DNA from 4 places in the Micrococcus sp. FDAARGOS_333 genome. Region 1 is predicted to be linked to each of the others. Evidence: riboswitches for the same ligand, from Rfam matches in the RefSeq annotation. Region 1 holds a riboswitch; each other region holds the start of a gene.

What was found. A riboswitch is a leader RNA that binds a small molecule or an ion and turns the genes downstream of it on or off. The one in region 1 is predicted to bind S-adenosylmethionine.
Region 2: linked by a shared signal. The riboswitch ahead of CEQ11_RS11845 (flavin reductase family protein) and the one ahead of CEQ11_RS02805 (acyl-CoA dehydrogenase family protein) in region 1 are both predicted to bind S-adenosylmethionine.
Region 3: linked by a shared signal. The riboswitch ahead of CEQ11_RS10140 (O-acetylhomoserine aminocarboxypropyltransferase/cysteine synthase family protein) and the one ahead of CEQ11_RS02805 (acyl-CoA dehydrogenase family protein) in region 1 are both predicted to bind S-adenosylmethionine.
Region 4: linked by a shared signal. The riboswitch ahead of CEQ11_RS04800 (O-acetylhomoserine aminocarboxypropyltransferase/cysteine synthase family protein) and the one ahead of CEQ11_RS02805 (acyl-CoA dehydrogenase family protein) in region 1 are both predicted to bind S-adenosylmethionine.

What each region holds. Positions count from the first base shown of each region.
Region 1 is NZ_NJFJ02000001.1:599,030-606,684, reverse strand. It holds gene CEQ11_RS02830 (acyl-CoA dehydrogenase family protein) at 1-184, opposite strand, end outside; gene CEQ11_RS02825 (MetQ/NlpA family ABC transporter substrate-binding protein) at 516-1,439, opposite strand; gene CEQ11_RS02820 (methionine ABC transporter permease) at 1,445-2,119, opposite strand; gene CEQ11_RS02815 (methionine ABC transporter ATP-binding protein) at 2,112-2,924, opposite strand; gene CEQ11_RS02810 (LLM class flavin-dependent oxidoreductase) at 2,921-4,318, opposite strand; gene CEQ11_RS02805 (acyl-CoA dehydrogenase family protein) at 4,315-5,721, opposite strand; SAM riboswitch class I at 5,733-5,837, opposite strand; gene CEQ11_RS02800 (AMP-binding protein) at 6,137-7,655, shown strand, end outside.
Region 2 is NZ_NJFJ02000001.1:2,652,528-2,660,182, reverse strand. It holds gene CEQ11_RS11860 (FMN-binding glutamate synthase family protein) at 124-2,163, shown strand; gene CEQ11_RS11855 (hypothetical protein) at 2,293-3,768, opposite strand; gene CEQ11_RS11850 (cold-shock protein) at 3,964-4,167, opposite strand; gene CEQ11_RS12790 (hypothetical protein) at 4,164-4,346, opposite strand; gene CEQ11_RS11845 (flavin reductase family protein) at 4,485-5,027, opposite strand; SAM riboswitch class IV at 5,095-5,215, opposite strand; gene CEQ11_RS11840 (hypothetical protein) at 5,489-6,043, shown strand; gene CEQ11_RS13205 (hypothetical protein) at 6,130-6,750, shown strand; gene CEQ11_RS11830 (hypothetical protein) at 6,846-7,655, shown strand, end outside.
Region 3 is NZ_NJFJ02000001.1:2,292,125-2,299,779, reverse strand. It holds gene CEQ11_RS10155 (DegT/DnrJ/EryC1/StrS aminotransferase family protein) at 1-253, opposite strand, end outside; gene CEQ11_RS10150 (nucleoside-diphosphate sugar epimerase/dehydratase) at 250-2,178, opposite strand; gene CEQ11_RS10145 (hypothetical protein) at 2,445-2,822, opposite strand; SAM riboswitch class I at 3,129-3,241, shown strand; gene CEQ11_RS10140 (O-acetylhomoserine aminocarboxypropyltransferase/cysteine synthase family protein) at 3,249-4,601, shown strand; gene CEQ11_RS10135 (cystathionine gamma-synthase) at 4,603-5,913, shown strand; gene CEQ11_RS10130 (putative oxygenase MesX) at 5,910-6,956, shown strand; gene CEQ11_RS10125 (methionine synthase) at 6,953-7,655, shown strand, end outside.
Region 4 is NZ_NJFJ02000001.1:1,077,437-1,085,091, reverse strand. It holds gene CEQ11_RS04820 (RNA-binding S4 domain-containing protein) at 16-249, shown strand; gene CEQ11_RS04815 (alpha/beta hydrolase) at 257-937, opposite strand; gene CEQ11_RS04810 (SGNH/GDSL hydrolase family protein) at 1,027-1,908, shown strand; gene CEQ11_RS04805 (homoserine O-acetyltransferase) at 1,992-3,116, opposite strand; gene CEQ11_RS04800 (O-acetylhomoserine aminocarboxypropyltransferase/cysteine synthase family protein) at 3,113-4,531, opposite strand; SAM riboswitch class IV at 4,643-4,760, opposite strand; gene CEQ11_RS04795 (VOC family protein) at 4,899-5,552, shown strand; gene CEQ11_RS04790 (CPBP family intramembrane glutamic endopeptidase) at 5,836-6,738, opposite strand; gene CEQ11_RS04785 (phosphotransferase family protein) at 6,781-7,655, shown strand, end outside.

The sequences.
Region 1 (7,655 bases):
CGTGCCCTGCCCCCTCGCCGCCGGCCTCCGCGGCGACGGAGACCATCCCGAGCCCAGCCTCCCGCAGCTGCTGCTGCACCGCGAACGGCAGGTGCCGGCCGGCCTCACGCGCCCGGTCGCCCTTCCCCACCGCGGCGAAGAGGTCGGCGAAGCGGTCGGCGAGGTCGGTGTAGGTGCTGCTCATGGCATCCATGCTGACACGACGACGGCCGCTCGGGCGGGGTGCGCACCGTGCGTCTCACGGTGCGCACCGAAAGCCCCTCCCCTCGATCCGTTCCGGAGCGCTTCTGGCGTGCTCCGGAACGGATCGAGCACCCCGGATTCGCGGGTCCCCGAGAAGACAGCGCCCTCGATCCGAAGGAGAGTACGCGGCGCGGTCTCCGCTTCGGATCGAAGGCGCTGGGTCCGAAGGCGCTGGGTCCGAAGGCGCTGGGGTCCAGGGTCTCGGGGCGGGCGTTCGGCGCGGGCGTCCGGACCGCTCGGGCAGGTCGCGGTCCTTGGGACGCCCACCGGGCTCACACCTGCGCGTAGTCCTTCTCGGCGTCGGCGTCCCACGGCAGGGGCAGGGTCCCGCCCTGGTAGCCCGCGAACCACTGCCGCACCTCCGCCGACTGGTAGGCCTCGCGCAGCATCCGCGCCGCCTCGGTCCCCGCGAACTCGGGCCTCGCCCCCACGAGGATCCGGAACGGCCGCTCCGATTCGCCGTCCTCGAAGACGAGCGCGTCCTCGCGCGTCAGCCCCAACACAGCGGCGTTGCGCAGCGAGAGGAACCCGAGGTCCACGTCCTGGCGCGTGTTGAGCAACGCCTGCTGGTCGAGCTCAACGAGCCGCAGGTTCCGAGGGTTCTGTGCGATCAACGACTGCGAGACCTCGATGACGGACTCCGGCTCCCGCCGAAGGGTGATCAGCCCGGCCTCCCGCAGCAGCAGGATCGCCCGGCCGTTGTTCGACGGGTCCACAGGCAGTGCCACAGTCGCCCCCTCGGGGATGTCCTCGATGCTCGCGTGCCTGTCCGAGTAGAGCCCGCCCGGCAGTGCGTACACGTAGAACAGCGGGACCACGGACGTGTCGTAGTCCTTGTTGAACTGCTTCAGGTAGGCCACATGCTGGAAGAAGTTCACGTCGAAAGCACCCTCGTCCACGGCCTGGTTCGGCTGGATGATGTCCGTGACGTAGGTCGGCTTGAGCTCCCACCCCTGTGCCGCGAGCAGCTTCTGGGCGATCTTTGTGGGCTCCTGGTAGGGCTCGGACTCGGTCACGATGATCCGCAGCGTGCGGTCCGCCGGGTCCCGGGGCGGCACGGTGCCCGTCGTCCCGGAGACCATCTCGACGGCACCGCAGCCGCTCAGGACTCCACCGGCGCCGATCCCGCCGACCACCAGCGCACCGGTCCTGAGCAGACCGCGGCGGGTGACCGGCGTCGTGCTGTGATGCGCCATGCCCCTCACCTCCGCTTGTCCAGGGCACGGGCCCAGCGGGCACCGCCGGTCTGCACCACGGCCACCAGGGCGATCATCAGCACGATCGCCACCACCATCAGGGGCAGCTCGTAGCGGTAGTAGCCGTAGCGGATGGCGAAGTCGCCGATCCCGCCGCCGCCCACCAGCCCGGCCATGGCCGAGTAGGAGATGAAGGAGACGGTCATGATCGTGGCGGAGCCGACGATCGCGGGCTTCGCGTCCACGAGGAGGACGTCGCGGATGATCTGACCGCGTGTGGCTCCCATGGCCCGAGCCGCCTCGACCACGCCGGGGTCGAGCTGGCCGAGATTCTGCTCCACGAAGCGCGCGAAGTACGGGATCGCGTTGATGGTCAGCGGCACGATCACCGCGGCCGTGCCGATCGTGGTGCCGACCACGAACCGGGTGAACGGGATGATCGCGATCAGCAGGATCAGGAACGGGAAGGAACGGACCACGTTCACGATCGCGTCGACGATCCGGTGGATCCGGGGCGTGTGCTGCAGGCCGCGCGGACCGTGGGTGTGCAGCCAGATCCCCAGCGGGGTGCCGAGCCCAACCGCGATCGGGATGGCGATCAGCAGCATCAGCACGGTCTGCCAGAGCGAGGTCGCCAGCTCGGGGCCGACCTCCACGAGGCGGTCGAGGAACTCAGCCATGGTGGGCCTCCTCACCGGGTGTGACCCCGGCACCGACAGGGGTCCGACGACGGTCCAGGACGATCTCGTCGGCCACGAGGTGGGCGCCGATCGCCGTCGCCGGAGTGAACGTGCCGGCCTCCAGCTCGGCGAGCGCGAACCGCTCCACGATTCGCCCGGCCTCCATGACGGCCACATGGTCGGCCAGGGCCCGCACCACGTTCATCTCATGCGTGACGATCACGGTAGTGATGCCCAGGTCCCGGTTGATGTCCGCGAGGTACTGCAGCACGGAGGTGGTGGTGCGGGGATCGACGGCGGAGGTCGGTTCGTCACACAGCAGCACGGCCGGCTCGGTGGCCAGCGCCCGGGCGATCGCCACCCGCTGCTTCTGCCCGCCGGAGAGGGCCGCCGGGTAGGAATCGGCCTTGTCCGCCAAGTCCACGATCGCCAGTGCCTCCAGGGCACGACGACGACGCTCGGTCCCGGCGACGCCCGCGAACTTCAGGGACAGCTCGACGTTCTTGGCGGCGGTCAGGTTGTTGACCAGGTTGAAGTTCTGGAACACCATCCCGATGCCGTGCCGGGCCCGGCGCAGCTCCTCCACGGAGAGCTCGGTCAGATCGGTGCCGCCGACGACCACCTGCCCGGACGTGGGCCTCTCGAGGAGGTTGATGTTGCGCAGCAGCGTGGACTTGCCCGCCCCCGAGAATCCGATGATCCCCTGGATGCTGCCGGCCGGAATCTCGAGGTGCGCCCCGTCCACGGCGGTGTACGGACCGGTGGGGGTGCTGAAGACGGTGGTGACGTCGCGCAGGGTGATCATGAAGAGACCTCCTTGACGGTGGTGTCGGTGCCATGGCGGAACCCTGCCCCGCGTTGATCCTCGGGAAGCCGGGGGCCGGCACCGGTGAGGTTCTCCCGCAGGGTGCGGCCGGCAGCGGGCTCGGCGAGCACACCACGGCGGCGCAGCTCCGGGGTGACCAGGTCGGCGAACCGTTCGAGGTCGGCCGGGCGGACCGCGGCGCAGACGTTGAACCCGTCCACCCCGGTCTCGGCCTGCCAGCGCTGCAGCTCGTCCGCCACGGTCTGCGGCGAGCCCACGATCACCGGGCCGCGGCCACCGATGCTCACGAACTCCGCGACCTGCCGCACCGTCCACTCACGGTCCGGGGACTGGGTGGTGAAGGCCGCCAGGGCCGTCCGCGAGGTCTCGTTCTCCACATGCTCCAGCGGGGCGTCCGGGTCCAGGCCGGACAGGTCCACGCCCGTCCAGCCGCCGAAGAGCGCGAGCGCCCCCTCGACGTCCACGTACCGGCGGTAGTCCTCAAGCCGCTGCCGGGCTTGCTCGTCCGTCTCGTCCACCACCACCGTGACCATGGCGAACACCTGGATGGCGTCCGCGGGCCGTCCGGCCTCGGCGAGCTCGGCGCGGGTCTGCTCCACGAACCGGCGCACATGCGACGTGGTGGGGCCGATGTAGAAGACGGCCTCGGCGTGCTCCTGGGCGAAGCGCCGTCCGCGCGGGGAGCCGCCGGCCTGGAACAGGAACGGGGTGCCCTGCGGGCCGGGGTGGGCAAGGGTGACGCCGGGGAGCTTCACGTGGGGGCCGTCGGCCCCGACCGGGTGGACCCTGGCGGGGTCGGCGAAGACGCCGGCGTCCGCGTCAGCGAGGATCGCGCCGGGCTCCACGGATCCCTCGAACTGGCGGTAGATCGCGTCCAGGTACTCGTCGGCGCGGTCGTAGCGCTCGTCGTGTGGGATCTGCTCCTGGAGGCCGAGGTTCCGCGCGGCGGAGTCCTGGTAGCTGGTGACGATGTTCCAGCCGATCCGGCCGTGCGTGAAGTGGTCCAGCGAGGCCAGGGTGCGGGCCAGCAGATAGGGCTGCTCGTAGGTGACCGAGGCGGTGACGCCGAAGCCCACTCGGTCCGTCGCCGCGGCCATGGCGGAGACCGCGGTGAACGGGTCCAGCAGCGGCCACTGCACGCCGCCGCGGACGGTGGCCTCCACGCCTGCGCCGTAGACGTCGTAGAGGCCGAGGATGTCCGCGAGGAAGATCGCGGAGAAGCCGCCGTCCTCCGCCGTGCGGGCGAGGTCGGCCCAGTAGGAGAGCCTGTCGAACTCCGCGATGCGGGAGTCCGGGTGGCGCCACAGCCCCGGAGACTGATGCACCGGTGTCATCATCTCGAAGGCGCAGAGGCGGAACGAGGCGGTGCTCATCGTGCCCCTCCCTTCGGCGCAGTGCCCACCGCCGGGCCGGCCTCGGCCCCGGACGCCGACGGGGCGCCGCCCTGCTCGGAGTGCTTCGGCGCGCCGGCGGCGTCGCCGATGGCGTTCAGCCCCTCGGGCAGGGTGCCGTTGACGAACCAGTCGCCCACAGAGCGGGCACGGAACGGGATGGGGTTGTGGGTGGCCACGGTCTGGGCGTTGCGCCAGAACCGGTCGAGGGCCTTGCCGGAGCGGGTGTTGGAGGCGCCGCCGGCGTGGAACAGCTCGGAGGCGGCACGGATCGCGGCCTCGGGGACGGTCACCTGGGCCTGTTCCACGGCCAGCTCGGCCGCGTAGACCTCCAGGGCCAGGTCCTCGCCCTCGGCGGCGGCGTCGACCGCGGCGATGGCCGGGTCCAGGGCGTCGGCGGCGTGCAGCACGGCGGCGGTCGCGGAGAAGGCGGTGGCGGCGATCCGTCCGACGGCCTCCTGGATCAGCGGGTCGTCGCGGTAGAGCGCGCCGGAGCCGGTGTTGAAGGTGCGGGTGCGGGCGCGCACCAGCTCGGCGGCGGTGTCCCGGGCGCCGGTGGCGATGCCGGCCAGGACCGCCAGCAGGAACTGCTGGAAGTAGGCGGCCTCGATCACGGCCTCGGCCGTGCCGGCCTGACGGTCGAAGAGGTCGGCGCCGTCCACGGGGACGGACGTGAACACGGCGGTGCCGGTGGCGGTGAGGCGCTGCCCGAAGCCGTCCCAGTCGTCGTAGAGCTCGACGCCCTCGTGATCGACGGGCACCACGGCGAAGCAGCGGCCCGGCGTCGTCCTGCCGTCGTCGTCCGTGATGGCCGCGGAGACCCGGGTGTGGGTGGAGAACAGGGACGCGGTGGCGTAGCCCTTGCGCCCGGTGAGGACCGCGCCGCCGCCCGGACGGGGCTCGAGCCGGGTGTTGAGGGTGCCCAGTGCGTTGCCCGAGGTCTCCGTGGATGCGTTGCCCACGGTGGCTCCCTCGAGGATCAACCGGTACCAGCGCTCCTGCTGGGCGGACGATTTGTGGCGCAGGGACTCCAGGAACCCGTAGTGGGAGCGGTACTGGTGGGCCACGTTCGAGTCGGCGGCCGCCAGCTCCACCAGCAGGGCGGTCAGCGTGCGCACGCTCACCTCCGGTCCCCCGTGGGACCGGGGAACGCGCAGGGTGGCGAAGCCGGCGGCGTTGAGCTCGCGGATCTGCTCGTACGGCAGGGCGCGGTTCACGTCCCGCTCGGCGGCGCCGGCGGCGATGCGCTCGAAGATCGGGGCGAACCGCTGCCGCAGTCGAGCGAGGTCGTCGGTGTCCGGGACGTCCGGGGTGACGGCCAGCGGCGGACGGGTGGGGACCGCGTTCACGGTCGGGTCGTGGGGTGCGGTGAGGGGCGCGGACATGCGCGGGCTCCTTTCCATCGGTCCCGGCGGTAGCACCGTCCCGACCCTGCCGGGCAGGGATGAGGGGGTTGCTGCGGCGTCGTCGATCCGGATCTCTCGGCCGCTCTGGATGGGTCGGCCACAGCACAGCACGGCCCCGCCCGGCCACGGAAGGCAGCCGCCTCACGTCCGTCATGGACACCCTCGCCGGACGGGCGTCGCCCGTCGGCGCCGCCCAGATGACCTGGCGCAACGCGTCCACGCCCACCAGCCGGACCGGCACCGCGTCTGCGGCACACCGCGGGCCTACCGTGGATGCGCACACCATCCGGAGCGGCACCAGAGACCTGGCTCTTCGACGCCGCAGCAACCCGGGTCCGCCGCCTCCCCGCGGGCTGCGGGTGCTCCCGCCAGGACCGATGGAAGGAGACACCCCATGCCCGTGTCCGCAGCCGGCACCGCCGCGGCCGTCGCCGAGACGGCCCTCCCCGCGCCGGATCCCGTCCGCGGCCCGAACGACGGCGTCCCCGCCGCCGCCCTGGCCACGCTGCCCGGTCCGCTGCCGCAGTCCCTGGTGGACGCAGCGGACCCGGACGTCCACCCGGGACGGCCCGCGGGACGGGCCCATGGAGGTCGGGGCGACGGCGCCGTCGTCGCCGAATCCGACCGACTCGCCCTCTGGGAGGCGGTGGGCCGCCGGCTGACCTGGGACACGGACTTCACCCAGGTGACGGACACGGTCCCCACGGACGCGGCCGCCGGGGCCGCCCCGCAGATCCGCTGGTACGCGGACGGGCGGCTCAACGTGGCGTACAACTGCGTGGACCGGCACGTGGAGGCCGGGCGTGGGGAGAAGGTGGCGCTGTACTTCGAGGGCGAGCCCGGGGACCGCCGGGCGGTGACCTACGCGCAGCTGCAGCGCGAGGTCGCCCAGGCCGCGAACGCCCTCGAGGAGCTGGGCATCGAGGCGGGCGACCGCGTCGTCGTGTACCTGCCCGTGCTCGTGGAGACGATCGTCATCACGCTGGCGTGCGCGCGGATCGGCGCCGTGCACTCGCTCGTGTTCGGCGGGTTCTCGGCGGAGGCGCTGCGGTTCCGCGTCGAGGACACCGGGGCGAAGCTGCTGGTCACCACGGACGGCCAGTTCCGCCGGGGCACGGCCGTGCCGGTGAAGGCCAACGCGGACGAGGCCGTGTCCGGGGACAACGCGATCGAGCACGTCCTCGTCCTGGACCGCACCGGCCACCGGGACATCCCGTGGACCGAGGGCCGGGACCTGTGGTGGCACGACGTCGTGGACCGCCAGCCGGACGTCCACACCCGGCGCGCCTTCGACGCGGAGCACCCGCTGTTCATCATGTACACCTCCGGCACCACGGGGCAGCCGAAGGGGCTCGTGCACACCTCCGGCGGGTACCTCGCCGCGGCCTCGTGGACGCACGACTTCCTGTTCTCCCACCCGGACCCGGCACGGCGCGACGACGACGTCCACTGGTGCACCGCGGACCTGGCCTGGGTCACCGCCCACACCTATGAGATCTACGGGCCGCTGAGCAACGGCGTCACCCAGGTCATCTACGAGGGCGTGCCGAACGCCCCGCACCCGGGCCGGCACTTCGAGGTCATCCAGCGCTACGGGGTGACCAGCTACTACACGGCTCCCACACTGATCCGATCGCTGATGGGCTGGCACCCGGACGGCGTGCCCGCGGAGTACGACCTGTCCTCGATCCGCCTGATCGGCACCGTCGGCGAGGCGGTGAACCCGGAGGCCTGGGTGTGGGCGCGCACGCAGATCGGCCGGGACGCGCTGGACCGGCTGGACGGTCAGGCCGCCGCGGCGGGTAGGGCGCCGGTGCCCCGCGACGGCGCCGTGGGCGTGCCGATGGTGGACACCTGGTGGCAGTCCGAGACCGGCTCCACCGTGCTCTCCCCGCGCCCGACCGACACCGTCT
Region 2 (7,655 bases), 2.1 Mb from region 1:
ATGCGGCTATGCGGGGCCTTTCCGCGCCCGTCCCGTGGACGAAGTGTCCACGGCGGAGACGGAATGTGAGGGGAACGTCCGTCGGTACTGTCATTCCACATCCTGATACGGCACGATGTTCGGGTGAACAACAGATTTCTCGTCATCGCCGCGCTGTCGCTCGGGGCTCTGATCGTGGTTCTGGTGGCCTCGCTGGGCAACGAAGCCTGGTGGTTCCTGGCCGTCATCCTGGTCGCCCTGGCCGTCCTGGGCATCTGGGACTTCACCCAGCGCCGGCACGCGATCCTCCGCAACTACCCCATCCTCGGCCACTTCCGGTACCTGTTGGAGTCCATCCGCCCGGAGATCCAGCAGTACTTCATCGAGCGCAACTTCGACGGCAAGCCGTTCGACCGCGACACCCGTTCGCTGGTCTACGCGCGCTCCAAGGGCCTCGACAACCACAAGGCGTTCGGCACCGAGCGCGACACCGGTGAGATCGGCTACGAGTTCCTCCTGCACTCGTCCGCCCCGGTGAACCCGCCGGCCGAGCCGCCGACGGTCCGCATCGGCGGGCCGGACTGCAGCCAGCCGTACGACATGTCCCTGATGAACATCTCCTCGATGTCCTTCGGCTCGCTCTCCGCCAACGCGGTGCTGGCCATGAACAAGGGCGCCGGCATGGGCGGCTTCGTCCACGAGACCGGCGAGGGCGGCCTGACCAAGTACCACCGCGGCAACGGCGCCGACCTGTTCTGGGAGATCGGCTCCGGCTACTTCGGCTGCCGCAACGAGGACGGCACCTTCAACGCGGACAAGTTCCGCGAGAAGGCCGTCCTCCCCGAGGTCAAGGGCATCACCATCAAGATGTCCCAGGGCGCCAAGCCCGGCCTGGGCGGCATGCTCCCGGCCTCCAAGATCACCGCGGAGATCGCCGAGGCCCGTGAGATCCCGGAGGACAAGGACTGCCTGTCCCCGGCCTCGCACTCGGCGTTCTCCACCCCGCGTGAGATGGTGCAGTTCATCGGGCAGCTCCGTGAGCTCTCCGAGGGCAAGCCGATCGGCATCAAGTTCTGCGTGGGCTCCCGCGTGGACGTGCTGGCCATGTGCAAGGCCATGTGGGAGGAGCGCATCGCTCCGGACTTCATCATCGTGGACGGCTCGGAGGGCGGCACCGGCGCCGCCCCGCTCGAGTACTCCGACCACATCGGCACCCCGCTCACCGAGGGCCTCATGCTCGTCCACAACGCGCTGGTCGGCACCGGCCTGCGCCACATGGTGAAGATCGGCGCCGCGGGCAAGATCGCCACCGGCTCGGACATCGTCAAGCGCCTCATCCAGGGCGCGGACTTCACCATGTCCGCCCGCGCCATGATGATGGCCACCGGCTGCATCCAGGCCCAGAAGTGCCACACCAACGAGTGCCCGGTGGGCGTGGCCACCCAGGACCCGCGCCTCATGCGCGCCCTGGACGTGGAGGACAAGTCCGCCCGCGTGTACAACTACCACCGCCTCACCGTGCGCGAGGCCGTGCAGATCATGGCGTCCATGGGCGTCACCGACCCGTCCCAGCTGAACACGCGCATGCTGCGCCGCCGTGTGGACCACCTGAGCACCCGCTCCTACGCGTCCATCTACCGCTGGATCCGCCAGAACGAGCTCCTGAACGCCCCTCCGGGCGGCTGGGACCTCGACTGGGAGGAGGCGGACGCCGACCACTTCGGCGAACATGCCCCGATCCAGTACCTGAACGACCACAACCCGGAGTGGCGTTCGGAGCTGCTCGTCACCCCGACCCAGCGCGCCCAGGCGAATGCGGCCGAGCGCCGCGCGTCGGCCGCCGCGGAGGAGGCGCATCCGTCGACCTCCCCGATGCCGCGCGTGACCCAGCTGGCCGAGGGCCAGTCGCTGTACGACTACTACGGCAACGGAGTCACCGGCCAGCGCGCAGTGGAGGACAGCCGCAGCACCTCGGCTGCCGGGGGCTCCACTGCTGCACAGCAGGCCCCCGTCCGCGATGAGACCGCCGAGCATCCGCACGACGACGAGCACACGGAGCCGTACGCCGCCGGCCCGTCCCAGGACGATCACGGCAACCGCCGCATCGAGGAAGGCGACGAGGACACGAGCCGTGGCACCACCGAGACCGTGGAGGGCGGCGACCGCCCCGAGGGCCGCGCCTGACCCCGAGGTCGGCGCGTGACCCCGAGGGCCGCGCCTGACCCCGCGGACCCGCCGCGGTCCTGACACGAGCCGGCCCCGGCAGACCAGACGGTCTGCCGGGGCCGGCTCTTCCGTGTGCGGGTGGGACCGTCAGCCGCCCTGGCGCTCCTCGCGGCGGCGCTGGAAGGCGGCGAAGGACCGGTAGCCGAGCGCGCCGAGGGTGGCGACGCTGACGAGCAGCACGGCGATCAGCCACCCGGGCGCCTGCCCGACGCGGGCCAGGAGCGGACCTCGCTCCGCCCAGTCCATGGAGGAATCGTCCGTCTCGCCCTCGGAGAGGATGCTGCGCAGGTCCTCGGTCTGGTCGCCGGAGGCCTGCGGCTTCACCAGCTTCTCCTTCTGCGCGTGCTCGAGGGCGGCGAGGGCGTCGTCCTCGAGGAGACGGCCGGAGTTCTGCAGGCCGGACAGGGCGCTGTCCGAGGCGTCGCGCAGGGTGCTGTTGCGGCTGGAACCGTCGTTCGAGCCGAGGGACGCGGCGCCCTGGGCCTCGGTGGCCCCACCGGGGGTCGGCGCAGGGTAGAAGTCCAGGTCCAGCGGCTCGCCGGACGGGGACATCGCGCCGTCTCCGGGGGTCCCGGAGGCCTCGGGGCTCGGGGCGTCGTCCGTGCCGGGGCTCGGGGCCGGAGTCCAGGAGTCGTCCTGGCCGTCGGCGGACGGCGACGGGGTCCAAGAACCGGGCACCTCGGAGGACGGGGCCGGCGTCCGGGTGCCGGGCGCGGTCGAGGATGGGCTGCCGGGGCCGTCAGGGGCCGAGGAGGCGTGCGGGGTCCACGGGGTGGACAGCGGCGGGGTCGGACTCGGCGACCGCGGGGTGTCGGACGGGCTGGGCGACCTCGGGGTGTCGGACGGGCTGGGCGTCGGGTCCTTGGTCGGGTCGTCGGACGGGCTGGGCGTCGGGTCCTCGGTCGGGCTCGGCGTCGGTTCCTCGGACGGGGTGGGGTCCTCGGTCGGGTCGTCCGACGGGCTCGGAGTCGGGTCGTCGGAGGGCGAGGGGGACGGCTCGCGTGACGGGGAGGGGCCTTCGGTGGGGTCGTCCGACGGGCTCGGCGAGGGGTCCTCGGAGGGGGAGGGGTCCTCAGTGGGGTCGTCAGACGGCGAGGGGGAGGGCTCGCGTGACGGGGAGGGGTCTTCGGTGGGGTCCTCGGACGGCGTCGGGTCCTCGGAGGGGGTGGGGTCCTCAGTGGGCTCGGTCGGGGTGCCCGACGGCGAGGCATACGGCTCCTGTGACGGCGTGGGTTCCTCGGACGGGTCGTCGGACGGGCTCGGCGACGGATCCTCGGTGGGGTCCTCAGCGGGCTCGGCCGGGTCACCCGACGGGCTCTGCGACGGATCCTCGGACGGCGTCGGCTCCTTGGTGGGGTCCTCCGTGGGGGAAGCGGTCGGCTCCTCGGTCGGCTCCTCGGTCGGCTCCGGGGTGGTGGTCTCCGCACTCGACGACGGCGCGGTGCTCGGCTCGGCGGTCTCCACAGCGTGGGCCGGGCCGGCGAGCACGGCGGCAGAGAGCAGCACGCCGGTCACGCCGAGGGCGCGCGCGTGTGCGGAGCCGGTGGTGCTGCGTGCGGTCATCAGTGGGTCCCCTCCGGGCTAATGGCCGGTGCCGGGTGCAGTCAGGTCTGGATGCACGAGGGCCGGTCGGCCGCATGTCGAACGCCTGCAAAGACGATTCTAGCGGCTCACCGGCCCTTGTGACACTCCTGTGTCCATGCCCTGGGCGTGGTCTCATGCCCAGGTCAGCGCCCCGCCGGGCGGGGTGTCACGGACTCAGAGGCGGGTGACGTTGGCGGCCTGCAGGCCCTTGTCGCCCTGGACGGTCTCGAACTCCACGCGGTCGTTCTCCTGGAGCTCCTTGAAGCCCTGTGCCTGGATGGCGGAGTAGTGCACGAAGACGTCGGCGGAGCCGTCCTCCGGAGCGATGAAGCCGAAGCCCTTCTCGGTGTTGAACCACTTGACGGTGCCCACGGTCATGGGGGTGTCCTTTCGCTGTGCCCGCCTGCGGTGCGCAGGCTGTCGGCGTCGGTGCCGTGCAGCGGGCTCGCGGCACGGGTGAAGCGGTGACACTGCACCGCGAAGACCAACGCCCCCTGGCCGTCAGGCCCGGGTACTGCAAGAAGACGGGTAAACAGGGAGAACTGCTTCTTGCCCATCGTCTCACGTTTCCCGACGACGGCGGTACACCGGCCGCTGTCCTCCCGGCCCTGTCGCAGGGAGGGGGACGGGCGGATGACGCGGGGCGGCCGTCGTCGTGCCTCCCGCCGCCGGCGGGCGGAGGCGATCCGGGCGGATCAGGCGAGCGGGCGCAACCCGGTGAAGGCGTTGTGGTGCAGGGCTGCCGGGGCGTGGACGTCCGTGTGGTCGGCGAAGCCCAGGACCTCCAGCAGGAACACCGTGTGGTCGCCGGCGTCCACCTCGGCGTGCAGGCGGGTCTCCAACCACAGCGAGGAGCCCTCGAGCAACGGGGTGCCCCGGCCGGTGCGGTGCAGCTCCAGCCCGGCGAGGCGGTCTCCGGTGCGGGAGGCCAGCTGACGGCACAAGTGGTGCTGCTCCTCGGCGAGCAGGGAGACGCCGAGGGTGTCCGCGTTTCGCAGACGGGCCCACGTGCGGGAGGACTTCTGCACGGAGAAGGACACCAGCGCCGGCTCCCAGGAGATCCCCACGGCGAAGGAGGAGGACACCATCACCTCGTCCACACCGCCCGACCGGCCGGTGACGGCCACCGCGCCGGTGGGGAACGCGCCGAGTCCTCGGCGCAGGTTCAGGGGTGTGATGTCCTCGTCCCAGCGCGGATGCGCGGCGGTGGCGGGGGAGAGCAGTGCGGTGGTGGTCATGCGTCGGATCCCTTCGGAACGGACGCGGCCCTGCGGTGCAGGCGGGCGGACCGACGTGTCCGCAGAGACGCTGTACTTGCCCAACCGGGGTGCCGGAGGGCCGAATCCTCACCTGGAGCACCCCACTGCAGCGTTGAGAGGGTTGCCGTCCCGCCGGCCAGGGCCGTGAATGGCGGGAACTCGTGATTCTGGGCTCCACGGTAGGAGCGGGCACGCCGGGGCGTCAAAGGTGTCGACCCTGTGAACGACACGCGAGGTCACACCGATGCCGTCGCCGTGCCGAGCAGCGGCGAAACGACGGTTTTCCTGCGCCGTAGTCTCGGCGGAGCACTGCCAGAATGTGATGCTTGACACATCTAGGGCGGCTGGGTCAGGATGACGCTACTCGAGAGAGGGGGGAGCTCGAGACCGCAACCCGCGGCCCCACGGCCGGTTCACCTGAAAGGGGTCGGATCATGTGGATGGACATCAAGAAGAAGCTGTCGGCGGTATCGGCAGGGGTCGTTGTGGCAGCTGCGCTGACGGCAGCCCCGGGAGCGGGGGCGGTGACCTCATCCCCGGAGGGGGGTGTCATCTCGCCGAACGCCGACTGTGCAGAGGAGAGTTGGACGACTGTCAATGTGACCTCGAATACCTTCAAGAAGTCCCATTCGGCTTATTCCTCTGTGTCTGGGGCGCCCGGCGTGACCCTCTCCATCGCGACTGGACGAACGTTTGCCGTCAGCGGGGACATTACGGGCGAGGTGTCAGGTGATGTTCGTGCAATCCTCGCGGGTGTTTCGGCCAAGGTAGGCACCCGAGTGGGTGTCACCTATTCCTCCACCAATACGATCAGTGGAGCGTGGAAGGTGCCGGCTAGCTATAAGAACGGTGGCAAGCTCGTGATTGGTGCCAAGCGGGCTAAGGGAACTTGGAAGCGCCAGATGCTGACCAGGAACTGCAAGGTAGTGACCGTGCGTAGCGGGTCGTTCACCACTCCATGGCAGCAGTTCCACTTTCAGCACTACCGTCTCTGACCCAGGGGAAGTGCTCCGGCGTCGAACTCGAAAGGTTCGGCGCCAGAGCACTCCCGTTTCGTTCACTCATGACAAGAAGGTCAATCATGTCCTCCTTCCCCCTCCTGCGATCTACTCGTTGCGCCTCGGTTATCGTCGCGGCGATTCTCTTCGGTACAGCCATGACAGGATGCTCCTCCGCCTCGGACAACAAGACGTCCAGTTCGGGGGAATCCAGTGTTGCAGCGTCATCGAGTGACCCGGCACACGCGTCCGCATCTTCTGCGGAGTCCACGGCCGCTTCCGGCGCGGGCTCGTCAGGCTCGGACGCTGAGGAGGCGCTTCCGGCCGCTCTCTTCGAGAAGGACGGGATGACGTTGGTCGAGTACTCACGCCAGCATCCGGATGCCGGCTACCTCGACCCGGCGACGGAGTCTGTGCTCGAGGAAGCGGTCGGGACCGGTTCGCAGGAGATCACCGTGGATGCACAGAAGGGTGCGGTTCTGCGGGTCATCCTGCTCTGCCCCTCGGACGCGACGGGTAAGACGGATATTCACACCTCTCGGGAAGGCGAGGACGAGAAGACGTGGATGGCCGGCTCGGAGGGTGCGTGCGGTGACTGGTCTGCGGCGACGGCTCCCGTGCCAGAGGCCGGACCCATGACCTTCACGGTCACGGTGGACAACGATTCCCCGTTCCGGGTCGTCCTGACTGCACTCTCCGAATGACGCAGCCTCGGAGAAGGGGCGCGGCGGGACGTGAATCCCCGGGAGAAGCGTCTCGCCGCACCGCTCCCGCCTGGCCGGCTCTGCCGAGCGTTCGCATGCTCCGGCTGGTGGCCGGTGCCCTTGCCCTGACACTTGTCGTGGGCCTCACCGTCCAGGCGCAGGCCACACAGCGGCTCCGGGACCTTGTCGATCGCAGCTGGCGCGGTACCTACGACCTCGTCGTCTCCGCCCCCGGTGCCGCCCCGAGCTCTGAAGCGCTCTCCGCTCCGCTGGACACGGCCGCGTGGACGAGCTCGGCCGACCGCCTCAGCACCGCCGACCTCGACCGCATCCGCGCGGTGTCCGGCGTCGAGGTCGCCGCCCCGCTCGGCGACCTCGGCGTGCGCAGCGTGGCCAACCAGGATGCCGTGATGATCGGGTACCCGGCGGACGGCAGCGTGGAGGGTCCCCGCGCGTTCGACCTGGAGGCCCGTGTCCACACCGACGACGGCCTCGGCCGCCGTCCCGTGCTCGGTATGGACACCACGCTCATCGGTTATTTCTCCGACGATGGCCCGATCGAGGACGCCCGGCCGCTGCTGGAGGACCAGGCTGTCTGCGATCCAGCTCCTCCTGAGCCCGGCCCCTGCACGGACGTCGAACTCCCCACGCTCGCCCTCGGACCCCGCGGACGCACACCCGAGCCTGCGCAGCGTGAGGTCCCCGCCGGCACCTACTGGGCCGCCCCGTGGGCGGAACCCGACCCGCAGGGCAACCGGATGGTGGTGGTGGACGCCGCGGCGGAGGCGACGTTGCTGGACCTCGGCGGCAACACGGCCGCCGCGGACGCGTTCCGTGTGCTCGCCCAGTCCTCGCCTGCCGGGTCGCTCTCCGCAGTGGTCGACCGTCTCTCGGGCGCAGCAACC
Region 3 (7,655 bases), 1.7 Mb from region 1:
CGAAGGTGAGGGACGAAGTCAGGATCACGTCGCCGGGCACGACCCCGAGGTTGAGGAGGCCGAGGTGCAGCGCCGCGCTGCCGGAGGACAGGGCGACGGCGTGCCGGCGGCCCGTGTACTCGGCCAGTTCGGTCTCGAACGCGTCGACCTCCGGGCCGAGTGGGGCGATCCATCCGGAGCGGAACGCCCGGACGAGGGCGTCCTCCTCCGCCTGGGTGACGTCGGGAGAGGAGAGGAAGATGCGGTCGTTCACGGGCGCAGTCCTGTCTGGTCGTTTCCGGTCGTCTCGGTCTCGTGGTGGTCCGCGGTGGCGGGCTCGTCTGCGGCCTTCTCCGCCGGTGTCGCATCTGCGGCCTTGTGGGCCGGCGTCGCATCCGCGTTCGGCTCTTCGGTGATCATGCCCAGCACCGCGTGCCTGCCGTCTGGCACCGCGGCGACCTCGACAGGATCCAGAGCAGGCACCTGGACTTCGCTGATCAGCGGATGCTCGCTGGTGGCTCCTGCTTCGGCAGTGCTGAAGAGCACCTCGTGCATCTTCTCGCCGGGCCGCAGGCCGGTGAAGTTGATCTCGATGTCCTGGCCGGACTCGGCGATCATGCGCTTGGCCACGTCGAGGATCTTCACCGGCTGACCCATGTCCAGCACGAGCACGTCTCCGGGACGTCCGATCGCGCCTGCCTGCAGGACGAGCTCACAGGCCTCGGGGATCGTCATGAAGTAGCGGGTGACCTCCGGGTGGGTGACGGTGACCGGCCCGCCCTTCTCGATCTGGTTGCGGAAGGAGATCAGCACCGAGCCGCGGGAACCGAGGACGTTGCCGAACCGCACGGACAGGTAGGGGACGCCGTACTCGTTGGCGTACCACGCGGTGAGGCGCTCGGCCAGGCGCTTGGTGGCTCCGAGGACACTCGTGGGTGCGGCCGCCTTGTCCGTGGACACGTTCACGAAGCGCTCGACGCCCACCGTGTGCGCAGCCTGCAGGACGTTGCGGGTGCCCAGGACGTTGGTCCGCCATCCCTCCAGGGGGAAGCGCTCGAGCATCGGGAGGTGCTTGAGCGCGGCGGCGTGGAAGACGACCTCCGGACGATGCCGCTCGAAGACCGCCTGGAGCGCCTCGGTGTCGCGGATGTCGCAGAGGACGATGTCATCGGTGTCCAGCAGGCCGTTGCCGTAGATGTCCAGCTGGACGCCGTGGAGGGCGGACTCGTCGCGGTCGAGGAGCAGGAGCTTCTTCGGGCCCAGGCGGTGCAGCTGCACGGCGAGCTCGGAGCCGATGGAGCCGCCGGCGCCGGTGACCAGCACGACCTTGCCCGTCACGTAGTCGGAGATGGAGGTCAGATCGGTCTTGATGGGCCGGCGGCCCAGCAGGTCGGTGACGTTGAGGTGACGCAGGGATCCGAGCGTGACCTGGCCGCCCACCATCTCGCGCAGCGGGGGCACCATGATCAGGTCGAGGTCCTTGTCCTCACAGACCTTGCTCACGTTGTCCACGTGTGCCGCATCCGCCCGTGAGATCGCGTAGATCACCGCTTCCGCGCCCTGCTTCTCGGCGACGGCGGCGAGGTCCTTGCCGCGACCGCGGACCTTGTGGCCGTGGACGCGCAGGCGTGCCTTGCCCTTGTCGTCGTCCAGGAAGCCGACGATCCGGTAGGGCGGCTCCTCGGCCTGGCGCATCAGCTGAGCGATCTGGTGCCCGGCGTTTCCGGCGCCGTAGACGAGCGCGGGGACCGCGTCCTTCACGTCGGCGCGGGGACCGGAGTCGGTGACATTGCGGACTGTGAAGCGGCCGGCCAGCATGAACAGCAGAGCCAGCGGCGGCAGGGTGAGCGCGACGCCGCGGGGGAAGTTCTCGGAGACGACGCTCAGGGCGAGGCCGATCACCAGGGCGATGCCGGTGACGAGGACGCCGGTCCACCCGACGTCAGAGAAGCTGCCGACGCGGTTGCGCCCCAGGTAGTTCTGCGTGACCAGGCCGGCGCCCACCTGTAGCACCACGGCGATGCCGGTGAACAGGAGGACCCAGTTCCACTGGGTGTTGGACAGGCCGAAGTCGTACCGCACCAGCAGGAAGGCCAGCAGCGCCAGGACCCAGGAGAGGCTGTCCCAGAGGATCAACAGCAGATGTCGGGCCAGGGGAGGCAGGCGGTCGAACCTCGGGCGCGCTGATGTTGCCGTCATCGGATCAGGAGTTCCTTTCGGGAAATGTCACTCACACGTAGCATAGTGCTGTTTCTCAGGTCTCTCGGCCTCACGGGGGAACCAGTCCCTGCGCCGGAGAATGGTGGGTGTGGCCTGAGAACTCTGAGAAGTGTATCCGGTGTGGATGACGTTTCGGTAAACAGAAGGGCCTGCGGGAAGCATCGATGCGGTCCGGTGTCTTCGGCGACTGTCTGGCCCGGCGTGGCGCCGGGTCCCCGTGACTCGGTGCCACGCCGTCCTGCGTCTCAGCCGCCCAGCCGATAGTGGCGCTCGAGCGGCGTGCCGTTGACGGCCCGGTCGCCGAGCAGCCGGGCGCGGTAGATCAGCGGGTTGTGGCTCGCGAGCACGCGCGCATTGCGCCAGCGCCGGTCCAGCCCGCGTGTGCGCAGGGTCGCGGAGGCCCCGCCCACCTCGAACAGGCCGGTCGCCGCGTCGAGGGCGGCCCGAGCGATCACCTGCTGGGCGGCGTAGACGGCGGTGTACACCGCGTCCACCTCGGCCTCGGCCAGGGGTGCGCCCGCCGCCTCGGCCCGCAGCGCACGATCCAGGGGCCCGACGACGGCGTCGAACGCCGCCTGCGCCCCGAACGCGGCGGCCTCCAGCTCACCCACCACCTGTAGCACCTGAGGATCGTCACCGGGCCGTGGGGCCGCACCGTGGGCGGGTGGGGCGACCGTAGGCATCCGCCCCGGGTCCGTCCCAACCCGCCGACGGGTGGCGTCACGTGCCGGTCCCCACCGTCGGGCGGTGGCGTCGGCACCGCCGGCATGACGGGTACCGGTCGCAGGGCCGTCACAACGGGTCACCCGGACCTCGCCGCACCTGCGAACGGCACCGACAGGTTCCGGGTGGCGGCGAGTCCGTCCTTGTGACGTGCTGACCGGACCTCCGCTGGACTCGCGGCGGCCCACCGCGTGGGATGGGCGCACCACCCATCCAGAGCGGCCGAGAGATCTGGCTCGACGACGCCGCAGCAACCAGCCCGCCGACCCCGGACTCACGGGAACGGCAGGCCCGGTGCTACCGCCAGGACCGATGGACGAGAGCAGATGCCCCGTCATGCCACACAACAAGTCCACGCCGGCTACGAGCCCGCCGCACCCCACCGGCCGGTCGTCCCGCCCATCCACCAGACCACGGCGTTCCGTTTCCCGGACCACGCCACGGCGGCATCGATGTTCCGGCTCGAGACCCCCGGCTTCACCTACAGCCGCACGGGCAACCCGACCGTCGCGGTGTTCGAGAACCGCCTCGCCGCACTGGAGGGTGGCATCGGCGCGATCGCCACGGCCACCGGCCAGGCCGCCGTCGCGCTGTCCCTGCTGGCGCTGCTGCAGGGCGGCAAGCACCTGGTCGCCTCCAGCCAGCTCTACGGGGGCACCGTCGACCTGCTGACGGACACGTTCGCGGACTTCGGCATCGAGGTCACCTTCGCGGACCCGGCGGACCCGCCCGCGTGGGCGGCCGCGGTCCGGCCCGACACCCGCGCGTTCTTCCTCGAGGCCATCACCAACCCACTCGCCACCCTCCCGGACCTGCCCGCGCTCGCGGACCTCGCCCACGCTGCCGGCGTGCCCGTGGTGGTGGACAGCACCCTCGCGACGCCGGCCCTCTACCGGCCGCTGGAGCACGGCGCCGACGTCGTCGTGCACTCGGCCACCAAGTTCCTCGGCGGGCACGGAGCGGTGCTCGGCGGCGCGATCGTGGACGGCGGCACGTTCGACTACGGTGCGGCGCCGGACCGGTGGCCGCAGCTGGCCCGACCCAAGGCCCGCTACGGCGGGCAGACGCTGGTCGAGCGGCACGGCCGCGGCGCCTACCTGACGCTGGCCCGCAGCAAGTTCCTGCACGACCTCGGCCCCACCCTCGCCCCCGCGAGCGCGGCGCAGTTCATCCAGGGGCTCGAGACGCTCGACCTGCGCGTGGCCCGCCACACCGCCACCGCCCTGGCCGTGGCCGAACACCTGGCCGGGCACGCCGCCGTCGCGCGGGTGCACCACCCCGGCGTGGCCGGGCATCCCAGCGCGGCGCTGGCCGCCCGCGACTTCCCGGACGGCGTCGGATCGGTGTTCTCCTTCGACCTGGCCTGCGGTCCCGAGGCCGTGGCCCCGTTCCTCGACGCGCTCGAGCTGTTCCAGCTGGTGGTCAACGTCGGCGACGCCCGGTCCCTCGTCTCGCACCCGGCGACCATGACGCACTGTCGCCTGACGCGGCAGCAGCGCGAGGCCGCCGGGATCGCCGAGACCACCGTCCGGCTCTCCATCGGGCTGGAGTGTCCCGACGACCTGATCGCGGACCTGGACCGTGCCCTGGCCGTGGTGACCGCCGCCGGGCCGGCCGTCCCAGCCACCACGCCCGCCGCCGTCCCCGAGACCACCGCCGTCACCCAGGAGGTGCGCTGAGATGACCGCCGTCCACCACACCACCCGCTCCGTCTCCCGTCCCGCCGTCCGCGGCTTCACCACCACCGCGGTGCACGCCGGCCAGGAGCCCGACCCGCTGACCGGCGCCGTGGTGCCGCCGATCTACCAGACCAGCACCTTCGTGCAGGACGGCATCAACGAGCTGCGCGCCGGGCACGAGTACAGCCGCGGCTCCAACCCGACCCGGAACGGCTTCGAGACCCAGCTCGCCGCCCTCGAGCACGGCGACCGGGCGTTCGCGTTCGCCTCCGGGCTCGCCGCCGAGGACGCCCTCCTGCGGGCCGTGCTGCGCCCCGGCGACCACATCGTGATGGGCGGTGACGGCTACGGCGGCACGCACCGCCTCATCACCACCGTCCTCGAGCCGTGGGGCGTGTCCAACACCCCCGTGGACATCACCGACCCGACGGCGGTCGCCGCGGCCGTCCGCCCCGGCCGCACCGCGCTGCTGTGGGTGGAGACGCCCTCCAACCCGCTGCTCGGCATCGCGGACCTGGCCGCCTGGGCGCAGATCGCCCACGACGCCGGCGCGCTGCTGGTCGTGGACAACACGTTCGCCTCGCCCTACCTCCAGCGGCCCCTGGACCTCGGCGCCGACGTGGTGGTGCACTCCACCACCAAGTACATCGGCGGGCACTCGGACGTGCTCGGCGGCGCCGTGGTGGTGGCCGACCGCGAGTTCCGCGGCCGGGCGCTGGCCGAGGCGGTGGCCTACCAGCAGTTCGCCGCCGGTGCGGTCGCCGGCCCGCAGGACTCCTACCTCGCCGCCCGCGGCCTCAAGACGCTCGGCCTGCGCATGGACCGGCACGGCGCCAACGCCGCCGCGCTCGCGGGCTGGCTGCAGGGCCGCCCCGAGGTCGCCCAGGTCTTCTACCCCGGGCTGCCCGACCACCCGGGCCAGGCGCTCGCCGCGCGGCAGATGGACGGCTTCGGCGGCATCGTCTCCATCCGGTTGGCCGGGGGAGAGGCCGCGGCCCGCGCGTTCGCCGAGGCCACCGAGCTGTTCGCGCTCTCGGTCAGCCTCGGCGGGGTCGAATCGCTGCTCTGCTATTCCTCCGAGATGACCCACGCCTCCGTGCGGGGCACGCCCCTGGCCGTCCCCACGGACCTGGTCCGGCTCTCCGTCGGCATCGAGGACGTGGCCGACCTGCAGGCGGACCTCGAGGCCGGCCTCGAGTGCGCCGCACGCGTCGCCGCCGGCCGCGGGGCGCCGTCGTCGTCCGCGGTGCCCCGTCCCGCACCCGCCCACCACCGCACCACCCGCGTCCGCACCCCGGAGAGGACCCGATGAGCCACGCCACACTTGTCCCGAGCACCGCGCCCACCCGCGTGGACGACCTGACGTTCAGCGTCCACACCACGCCGTTCGACGAGGACTACACGCCCGCCACCAGCACGCGCGCCACCACGAACTTCGCGAACCTCGCCCGCGGCGCGGACCGGCGGGAGAACCTGCGCGCCGCCCTGGCCATGATCGACGGGCGCCTCAACGACCTCGCCCCCTGGGACAACCCGGAGCGGGACCGCTACACGGCGCGGATCGAGATCGTCTCGATCGACGTGCACTTCACCGCCGACGACGGCGCGGACGTCGACTTCCCGCTCATGGAGATGCTCGACGTGCGGGTGGTCGAGCGCGCGACGGGCGCCGTGCTCGGCCGCAGTGTGGGGAACAACTTCTCCTCCTACGTCCGCGACCACGACTTCTCCGTGGTGCTGCCCGCGCACGCGGCGACGTCGCCGGGGACCGAGGAGCCAGATGGCTTCGGCGACCTGCACGGGCGGCTGTTCCGGCACCTGCTCGACTCGCAGGCGTACCGGGAGCGGTTCCCGCATCCGCCCGTGATCTGCATCAGCGTGTCCACGAGCCGCACCTACCGGCGGCTGACGAACGAGCACCCCGTGCTCGGGGTCGAGTACCGCCAGGACGAGCCCTCCCGCACGGACCGCTACTTCGGCCGGATGGGCCTGGGGATCCGGTGCTTCCTGCCGCGCGGGGCCGTGGCGCCGCTGGCGTTCTACTCGCGGGGCGACCTGCTCAACGACCACGCGAACCTCTCCCTGGCCGGGCTGATCGCCACCATGGAGACCTTCCAGCGGATCTACCGGCCGGAGATCTACAACGCGAACACCAGGGCCGGCGAGGTCTACCGGCCGTGCCTGGACCACGGCGACTTCTCGCAGACCCGGATCGCCTACGACCGCGAGGAGCGGGCCCGCCTCGGCCGGGAGCAGGGGGAGTACACGCAGGAGCACTTCGTGGGACCGCACTGCGACCTGCTGGAGCGCTGGGCCACCGCCCACGCCGCACGAGACACCGAGGAGACCCGATGACCACCCTGATCCCCACCACGCTCGTCGGCAGCCTGCCCAAGCCCGGCTGGCTCGCCGAGGAGGAGACGCTCTGGTCACCCTGGAAGCTCGAGGGGGAGCAGCTGCGCGAGGGCAAGCTCGACGCGCTCGCCCTCGCCGTGGCCGACCAGGAGCGCGCGGGCATCGACATCGTCTGCGACGGCGAGCAGACCCGCCAGCACTTCGTCACCACGTTCATCGAGCACCTCGGCGGCGTGGACTTCGACCGCCGCGAGACGGTGCGGATCCGCGACCGGTACGACGCGAGCGTGCCGACCGTCGTCGGGGAGGTGGGCCGACCGTCGTCGGTGTTCGTGGACGACGCGAAGGCCCTGCGCGCGCGGACGGACCGGCCCATCAAGTGGACCCTGCCCGGGCCGATGACCATGATCGACACCCTCGCCGACCGCCACTACGGCAGCCGCGAGAAGCTCGCGTGGGAGTTCGCGCGCATCCTCAACGAGGAGGCGCGGGAGCTGGCGGCGGTGGGCGTCGACGTCGTGCAGTTCGACGAGCCCGCGTTCAACGTGTTCTTCGACGACGTCCGTGACTGGGGCGTGGCGACGCTCGAGCGTGCGGCCGAGGGCCTGACGTGTGAGACGGCCGTGCACATCTGTTACGGCTACGGGATCAAGGCGAACAACGACTGGAAGGCCACGCTCGGGGAGGAGTGGCGCCAGT
Region 4 (7,655 bases), 480 kb from region 1:
AGCCTACCGGGGACAATGGGTCTCATGGCTTCCGACGCACAGCCCCTGCCCATCCGTGACGAGACCATCCGCCTCGGCCAGGCCCTCAAGCTCGCCTCCCTCGTGGAGGACGGCGCCATGGCCCGCGACGTGATCCAGGACGGCATGGTGACCGTGAACGGCGAGGTCCGCACCCAGCGCGGCGCGCAGCTGCACGACGGCGACGTGGTGGAGTTCAACGGCGAGTCGATCGTGATCGAGGCGCCGTAAGGCTCGGTCAGGCCTTCCCCGGCACCACCTGGTCCAGGTACTGCACCACGTGGGCGAGCTCCTGCGGGTGGACGGCGTGGCCGAGGCCGGCGTAGACGATCTTCGTCATGTCCACGTGCCTGTTGAGCCAGCCGTGGGTGGCCTCCACGCGGGCCTCGGAGATGATCGGGTCCTCCTGACCACGGCCCCAGAAGACCTTCGGCCGGACGCGGGCGACCTCGTCGTCCCGGTCGAAGAGGGTGGCGAGCTCGGGCTCGGCGCGGTCCGGGTCGGCGACGAAGCCGGACAGGCCCACGGTGCAGGCGTAGGCGGCCGGGTCCAGGCGCAGCAGGGACATGGCCATCGCCATGCCCTGGGAGAAGCCGAGCAGGGTCACGGACCGGAAGTCTGCGCGGACGGACTCCACCCAGGCCTGCAGTGACTCAACGGCGGCGCGCACGGACGGGGCGTCCGAACCGATCTCCCCGGTCACCGGGTCCTGGGACAGCGGGAACCAGGCGAAGCCGCCCATCGGGATCTGCAGCGGCGCGCGCACGGAGGCCACGGTGAGCCGCTCCGGGAACTCGCGGGCCAGGCCGAACAGGTCGTTCTCGTCCGCGCCGAAGCCGTGCAGCATCACCAGCAGGTGATCGGTGCGCTCCCCCTCAGGGTGGGACCAGCGGACGGTGAACTCGGTGGTGGAAGTCATGGCGTCCAGCGTATGCGGAGCAACCGAAGTGGAGCATCCCGCTCCGATTCCTTGTTCCACATGCCCTTTGGGGTCCAGAATGCACTGTTGTGACGACTCCGCACCCAGACTCCTCCACAGCCTCCCGTCCCGACGACGCCTCCCCTGCCGCTTCGCCCACCACGCATCCGTGGCGCCGCTACGTGGCCCTGGGCGACTCGTTCACCGAGGGCATCGGCGACCCGGTGGCCGAGAAGCCGGGATACCACCGCGGCTGGGCCGACCGCGTGGCCGAAGAACTCGCCCGCCTCACCCCGGACGACGATCGCTTCGCCTACGCCAACCTTGCAGTGCGCGGCAAGCTCCTGGACCAGATCACGGCGGACCAGATCGACCCCGCCCTCGAGCTGCAGCCGGACCTGGTCAGCATCTGCGCCGGCGGCAATGACATCCTGCGCCGGGCGGACCCGGACGAGGTGGCCGTCCGGCTGGACACTGCGGTCGAGCGGCTGTCCGCCTCCGGGGCCACCATCCTCCTCTTCAATGCCACGGACGTGAAGGAGACCCCGGTGCTCGGCCGCATCCGCGGCAAGGTGGCCATCTACAACGAGAACGTCCGCACCATCGCCGCCCGCCACGACTGCCTGGTCCCGGACATGTGGTCCCTGAAGGTCCTCTCCCGCCCGGAGATGTGGGCCGAGGACCGCCTGCACTTCTCCCCCACCGGACATCACACGATCGCGGCGATGGTCCTGGAGACGCTGAACGTGGAGCACGACCTGGAGCCGTTCGTGCCCAAGCCGCTGCCGCCGCGGAACTGGCGCCACGCGCGGGCCGAGGACGTCGTGTGGGCGCGCACCCACCTGGTGCCGTGGGTCATCCGCCGCATCAAGGGCGTCTCCTCCGGAGACGGCCGCAGCGCCAAGCGCCCCGACGCCGCTCCCCTGTTCGGCGCGGACATGCCGCACGGCTCGGACTACAACGAGGGCTGAGAACCCGCCGCAACAAGGGCTGAGAACCCGCCGCCCCGACGACGGCCCGGACGCACAAGCGGTGCGTCCGGGCCGCCGTCGGCTCAGAGGGCCAGGTCCTGCCGGAGCTGCTCGGCGACCTGCCCGTAGTGGACCAGGAAGCCGTCATGCCCGAGCGGTGAGTCGATCATGTGCACCTGCGGCCGGGCCGGCAGCAGCGCGGCCAGTTCGTGGGACTCGGCGGGGAGGTAGAGCCGGTCCGACTCCACGGCGGCCACGAAGGCCCGGCCCGTGAACCGCCGCAGCGCCTCGGCCACGCCCCCGCGGCCACGGCTGACGTCATGGCTCATGAGGGCCTCGGTGAGGGTCAGGTAGGCGTTCGCGTCGAACCGGCCGACCAGCTTGGAGGCCTGATGGTCCAGGTAGGACTCCACCTGGTACCGGCCCAGACGCTCTCCTGCCGCCGTGCCGAAGGGATCCTCTTCACCCTGGTGGCGGCGCCCGAACCTCACGGCCAGCTCCTCGGCGCTGCGGTAGGTGATGTGGGCGATGCGCCGGGCGATGCCGAGGCCGGCCTCGGGCTGCGGTCCTCCGTAGTAGTCACCGTCCCGGAACTGGGGATCCAGGCGGATGGCCTGTGCCTGGGACTGGGCGAAGGCGATCTGCTCGGCACTCGAGTGCGCGGTCGACGCCAGCACCCCCACGCCCGCCACACGGTCCGGCCTGCTCACGGCCCACTCCAGGGCCCGGGCGCCGCCCATCGACCCGCCGATCGCGGCATGCCAGCGGGCGATGCCGAGGTGGTCGGCCAGCCGTGCCTCCGCCTCCACCGCATCGCGCAGGGTGATGAACGGGAACCGCGAGCCCCACGGACGTCCGTCCGGGGCCGGGCTCGCCGGGCCGGTGGAACCGGAGCAGCCGCCCACCATGTTCGGCGCCACCACGAACCAGCGGTCCGTGTCCACGGCGCAGCCGGGACCGACGAGCTCATCCCACCAGCCGGTCCTCGGGTCCTGGCGGTGGGCGGCCACGTGGGTGTCTCCCGTGAGGGCGTGGAGGACCAGCACGGCGTTGGTGCCCTCGGCGTTCAGCGTGCCCCACGTCTCATAGGCGAGCTCCACCGCCGGCAGGTGGCCGCCGGTCTCCGTGTCCAGCGGCCCGACGCAGAGCCGGTGGAACCCGCCGGCGGGCAGATCGGTGCGGGTGCCCCTGACGTCCACCGCGGTCACCGGGCCTCCCCTGCGGAGGCGGCCGGGCCGTCGTCGTGCCTCACGGCGCCGGAGGCGGCGGCGAAGCCGGTCTCGAGGTCCGCGAGGATGTCCTCGATCGACTCCAGGCCCACGGAGAGGCGGACCAGGCCCGGGGTGACGCCGGTGGCGCGCTGTTCGTCCTCGGTGAGCTGGGAATGGGTGGTGGAGGCCGGGTGGATCACCAGCGAGCGGACGTCGCCCACGTTCGCCACATGGTGGTGCAGGGTCAAAGCGTCCACGAAGGCCGCGCCGGCCTCGCGGCCGCCGGCGATCTCGAAGGAGACGATCGCACCGGCGCCGCGCGGGAACAGCTCCTTCGCACGGGCGTTCCACCGGCTCGAGGCGTGCTCGGGATGGACCACGGCCTCCACCTGCCCGTGGCCGTCCAGGTACTCGACGACCCGGCGGGCGTTGGCCACGTGGCGCTCCATGCGCAGGGACAGGGTCTCCAGGCCGAGGTTCACCAGGAAGGCGTTGAACGGGGAGATCGCCGATCCGTAGTCACGGAGCAGCTGCACGCGGGCCTTGAGGATGTAGGAGAGGTTCACGCCGAAGGCACCGTCGGCACCGAGGTCCCGAGCGTAGACGAGGCCGTGGTAGGACTCGTCCGGCTCGGTGAAGCCTCCGAAGCGCTCGGGGTACCTGCCGTAGTCGAAGGTGCCGGCGTCCACGATCACGCCGGCCATGGCCGCGGCGTGGCCGCCGAGGTACTTGGTGGCCGAGTGGGTGACCACGTCCGCACCGTGCTCGATCGGCCGGAACAGGTACGGCGAGGCCAGGGTGTTGTCCACGATCAGCGGGACACCGGCCTCGTGGGCGACGGCGGCGACTCCGGCGACGTCCAACACGTCTCCGCGCGGGTTGCCGAGGGACTCGCCGAAGAACGCCTTGGTCTCCGGGCGGACGGCGGCCCGCCACTGCTCCAGGTCGTCCGGGTCCTGCACGAAGGTGGTCCGGACCCCGACCTTGGCCAGGGTGTGCTTGAAGAGGTTCTGTGTGCCGCCGTAGAGCGAGGTGGAGACCACCACGTGGTCTCCGGCGCCGGCGACGTTGAGGATCGCGAACGTGGTGGCTGACTGCCCGGAGGACAGCAGCAGCGCACCCACGCCGCCCTCGAGCGCGGCGATCTTCTCCTCCACCGCCTGCTGGGTGGGGTTGCCGATCCGCGTGTACAGCGGGTCCAGGTCCGCCAGCGCGAAGCGGTCCGCGGCAACCTGGGAGCTGGGGAAGTCGAAGGACGTGGTCTGCACGATCGGCAGAGCGGTGGCGCCGTGGGCGTGGGGCTGCTCGGCGCCGGCGTGGATCTGACGGGTCTCGAAGCCCCAGGCCTCGGCGGCGGGGGTCTCGGCGTTCGCGGAGGTGCTCGTCTCAGGGGCGCTGTTCTGGGTGGTCATGGCGGATTCCTGGGGCTGTCAGGGTCGGCCATGCCCCCGCGCCTCGGACTGCCGTGGACCTTGAGCAGGTCCGGGGCTCTGGCACGCCCGTGCGGGAGCGGGCGCATGACACGACCGCGCTTGCCGGGCCCCGGTCTGGGGCCGGCCTGGTCGTCACCCGGGGCACCCCGCCGCGGTGGGGAGGGTTGCCGGCCAGAATGCCGGGGCATTGGTGCTGGCTCTCGTGACCGTGCCGCCAGTGTGGCATCGGGGACACACCGACCGCACACCGGCTCGTCACGATTTCATGTCCTTCGTCACACAGGGCTAGCCTGAGCCTCACGACAGCCCGGCTGACATCCCCTGGGCCGACGAGAGGACGATCTTCGTGAGCACCATCCGCCTGGACCATGTGTCCTACGCCGCCGGCCCCGAGGGCCTCGACGCCACCGTGGAACGGGTTTCCGACGCCCTCGGCGTGGAGCGCGTGAAGGGCGGCGTGCACCCTCGGTTCGGCACCCGCAACGCCCTGTTCCCCATGGCCCACGGCCAGTACCTGGAGGTCGTGGAGGTCCTGGACCACCCGGCGGCGGCGAACGCCCCGTTCGGCCAGGCCGTGCGCTCCCGCTCCGAGCAGGGCGGCGGCTGGATGGGCTGGGTCGTGGCCACAGACGACCTCTCCGCCTTCGAAGAGCGCCTCGGCCGCTCCGCCGTGCCCGGCAACCGCAAGTTCCCGGACGGCCGCGAGCTGACCTGGAAGCAGATCGGCATCAAGGGCCTGATCGCGGACCCGCAGGTCCCGTACCTGGTCTGCTGGGACGAGGGCACCGAGGACCTCCACCCCTCCCTGGCGGCCCCGGCGCAGGCCTCGATCTCCTCGCTCACCCTGGCCGGCTCCCGCGAGCGTGTCCGCTCCTGGCTGGGCCTGGACGATCCGTCCCAGAAGGTCGAGGACCTCACCATCGAGTACGCCGCGCCCTCGGGCACCCCGGGCCTGCTGACCGTGCGGTTCGAGACCCCCCGGGGCACCGTCACCCTCTGACGGCCGCCCTCACCCGCGGCGCTCTTCCCGGCGGCCTCCCCCGGCGCTCTTCCTGACGGCCACCCCCCCTGCGCCCTTCCTGACGGCCTCCCCCGGCGCTCTTCGCCTACTGGTCTGCTGGCCTACTTGTCTACTGGTGAGGACACACCGTCTGGCACCCCTCCTGTGCGGGCGATGAGGGTGTGTCCTCACCAGTTGGCAGGTGTGTCCTCACCAGTTGGCGTCGGACGGGGACGGACCGGACGTCGGACTGGGCATCGGACCGGGCCTCGGACGGGGACGGTCAGGTGCCGAACCAGCCCAGCTGAGCCAGCAGCGGGGCGGCGACGAACCCGGTGACGTCCAGCAGCAGGTGGGCGACGACCAGCGGCATGACGCGGCGCCAGCGCAGGTAGAACAGCACGAAGACGACGCCCATCGCCGCGTTGCCCAGTCCGGGGCCGATGCCCTGGTACAGGTGGTAGCCGGCGCGGAGCACGGCGAGCCCGATCACGATCGCGGTGACGCGGACCGGCAGGAAGGCACCGGTGTCCGTGGTGCGCGGGGCCGGCAGCAGCGGCGCCTGCTCCCCCGCCAGACCACAGGAGCGCAGCTGCTGCAGATAGGACAGCCGGTCCACCATCCAGGCCACCACGATGACCTCCTCCACCAGCGCATGGCGCAGGGCGGACAGGACCAGCACGGGCACGGCGTACCAGGTGTCGTCCATGGCGGAGCCGACGATCGCCGTGGTGGCGCCGAGGGCGCGGCCGCCGGCGTAGACGGCCAGGGTGCCCAGGCCCATCACGAGGAACAGCAGGGAACCCCAGCCGAGGTCCGCCCACGGGCGGCGGAAGTCCAGGCCGAACGCGCGGAACGGGTTGCGGCCGCGCAGCCGGACCAGGTGGAGCACGAGGGCCACCGGGACGAGGGCGAAGCCGATGTTCAGCAGCTGGTAGGTGAGGTCGAAGACCCATCGGTTGTTCAGGACCGGGTTGAGGACGGTCGTCTGGTCCTGCAGCGGCCCCTGGGTCATCTTGTCCAGCAGCTGCACCACTGCGTAGACCGCGGACTTGCCCAGGGACAGGCCGAGGACGATCGCGACCTCCCAGCGGACGGTGCGCGCCGAAGGGGCGGGCAGCGCGCCGGAGGGGCGTGCCGTCGTCGGGCCCTGACTGGCCTGGGTGGTGGTTCCGGAGGTGCTCACGTGCGCAGTGTAGGTCCGTCCGCCGGGGGTACGGTGTCAGTCATGGCGTCGGATCCGCTTCCCTCAGAGATCGGGCTCGCGCGCACCTGCGCCGAGCGACTGCTGCCCCACGTGGACGCCCGGACCGCCGAGCGGCTGACCGGAGCGCGCTGGGATGCCGGACGTGTGGAGGAGTCCGGCCAGTTCCACCGGGTGCTCGTCCTGGACGACGTGGCCGTGCTGCGCATGACGCGGATGGCGGAGGCCGGTGCCGCCCCCGGCACCTGCTGGGCGCCGGACGACTCCCCGGCCTTCCACCTTCCTCGTCGCATGGGCCTGCTGCAGGCGCTGGCCGCACGGGGCCTGCCGTTCTCCGTGCCGGCGCCGCTGTCCGAGGTGTGGCACGCCGAGACGGCTGAGGGCGTGCCGCTGACCGCGGCGGTGCTGCAGCCCTACCTGCCCGGCCAGCCGCATCCGGTGCACGAGGGCGACCCGGCAGTGCTGCGCGGGATCGTGGACGCCCTGGACGCCGTGGACGTCACGGATGGGGATGTGGCCGCAGGGCTCGGCCCGGCGTGGGCCTTCCGCGGACCGTGGACGGACGAGCGCATCCAGGCACTGCGGGCGCTGCCGGCGGCGTTGCCGGCCGAGCATGCCGGAGCCCTGCCGCAGTCCTGGCAGGAGGCGGTGGAGGTCATCGCGACGACGGTCCGCACCTGGTTCTCCGAGCCCGCCGTGGCGCCGCGGCTGGTCCACGGGGACCTGGCCGGCCACAACCTGCGCTGGGTGCCCGTCCCCGGCGAGGGCGACGCGGTCGTGTGGAGGCTCGCGGGCATCCTCGACTGGGACCTGGCGCATGCCGGAGACCCGGCACGGAACGTCGCGGACCTGGCGATCTGGCACGGCCAGGACCTCATCGACGAGATCGCCCGGGACAC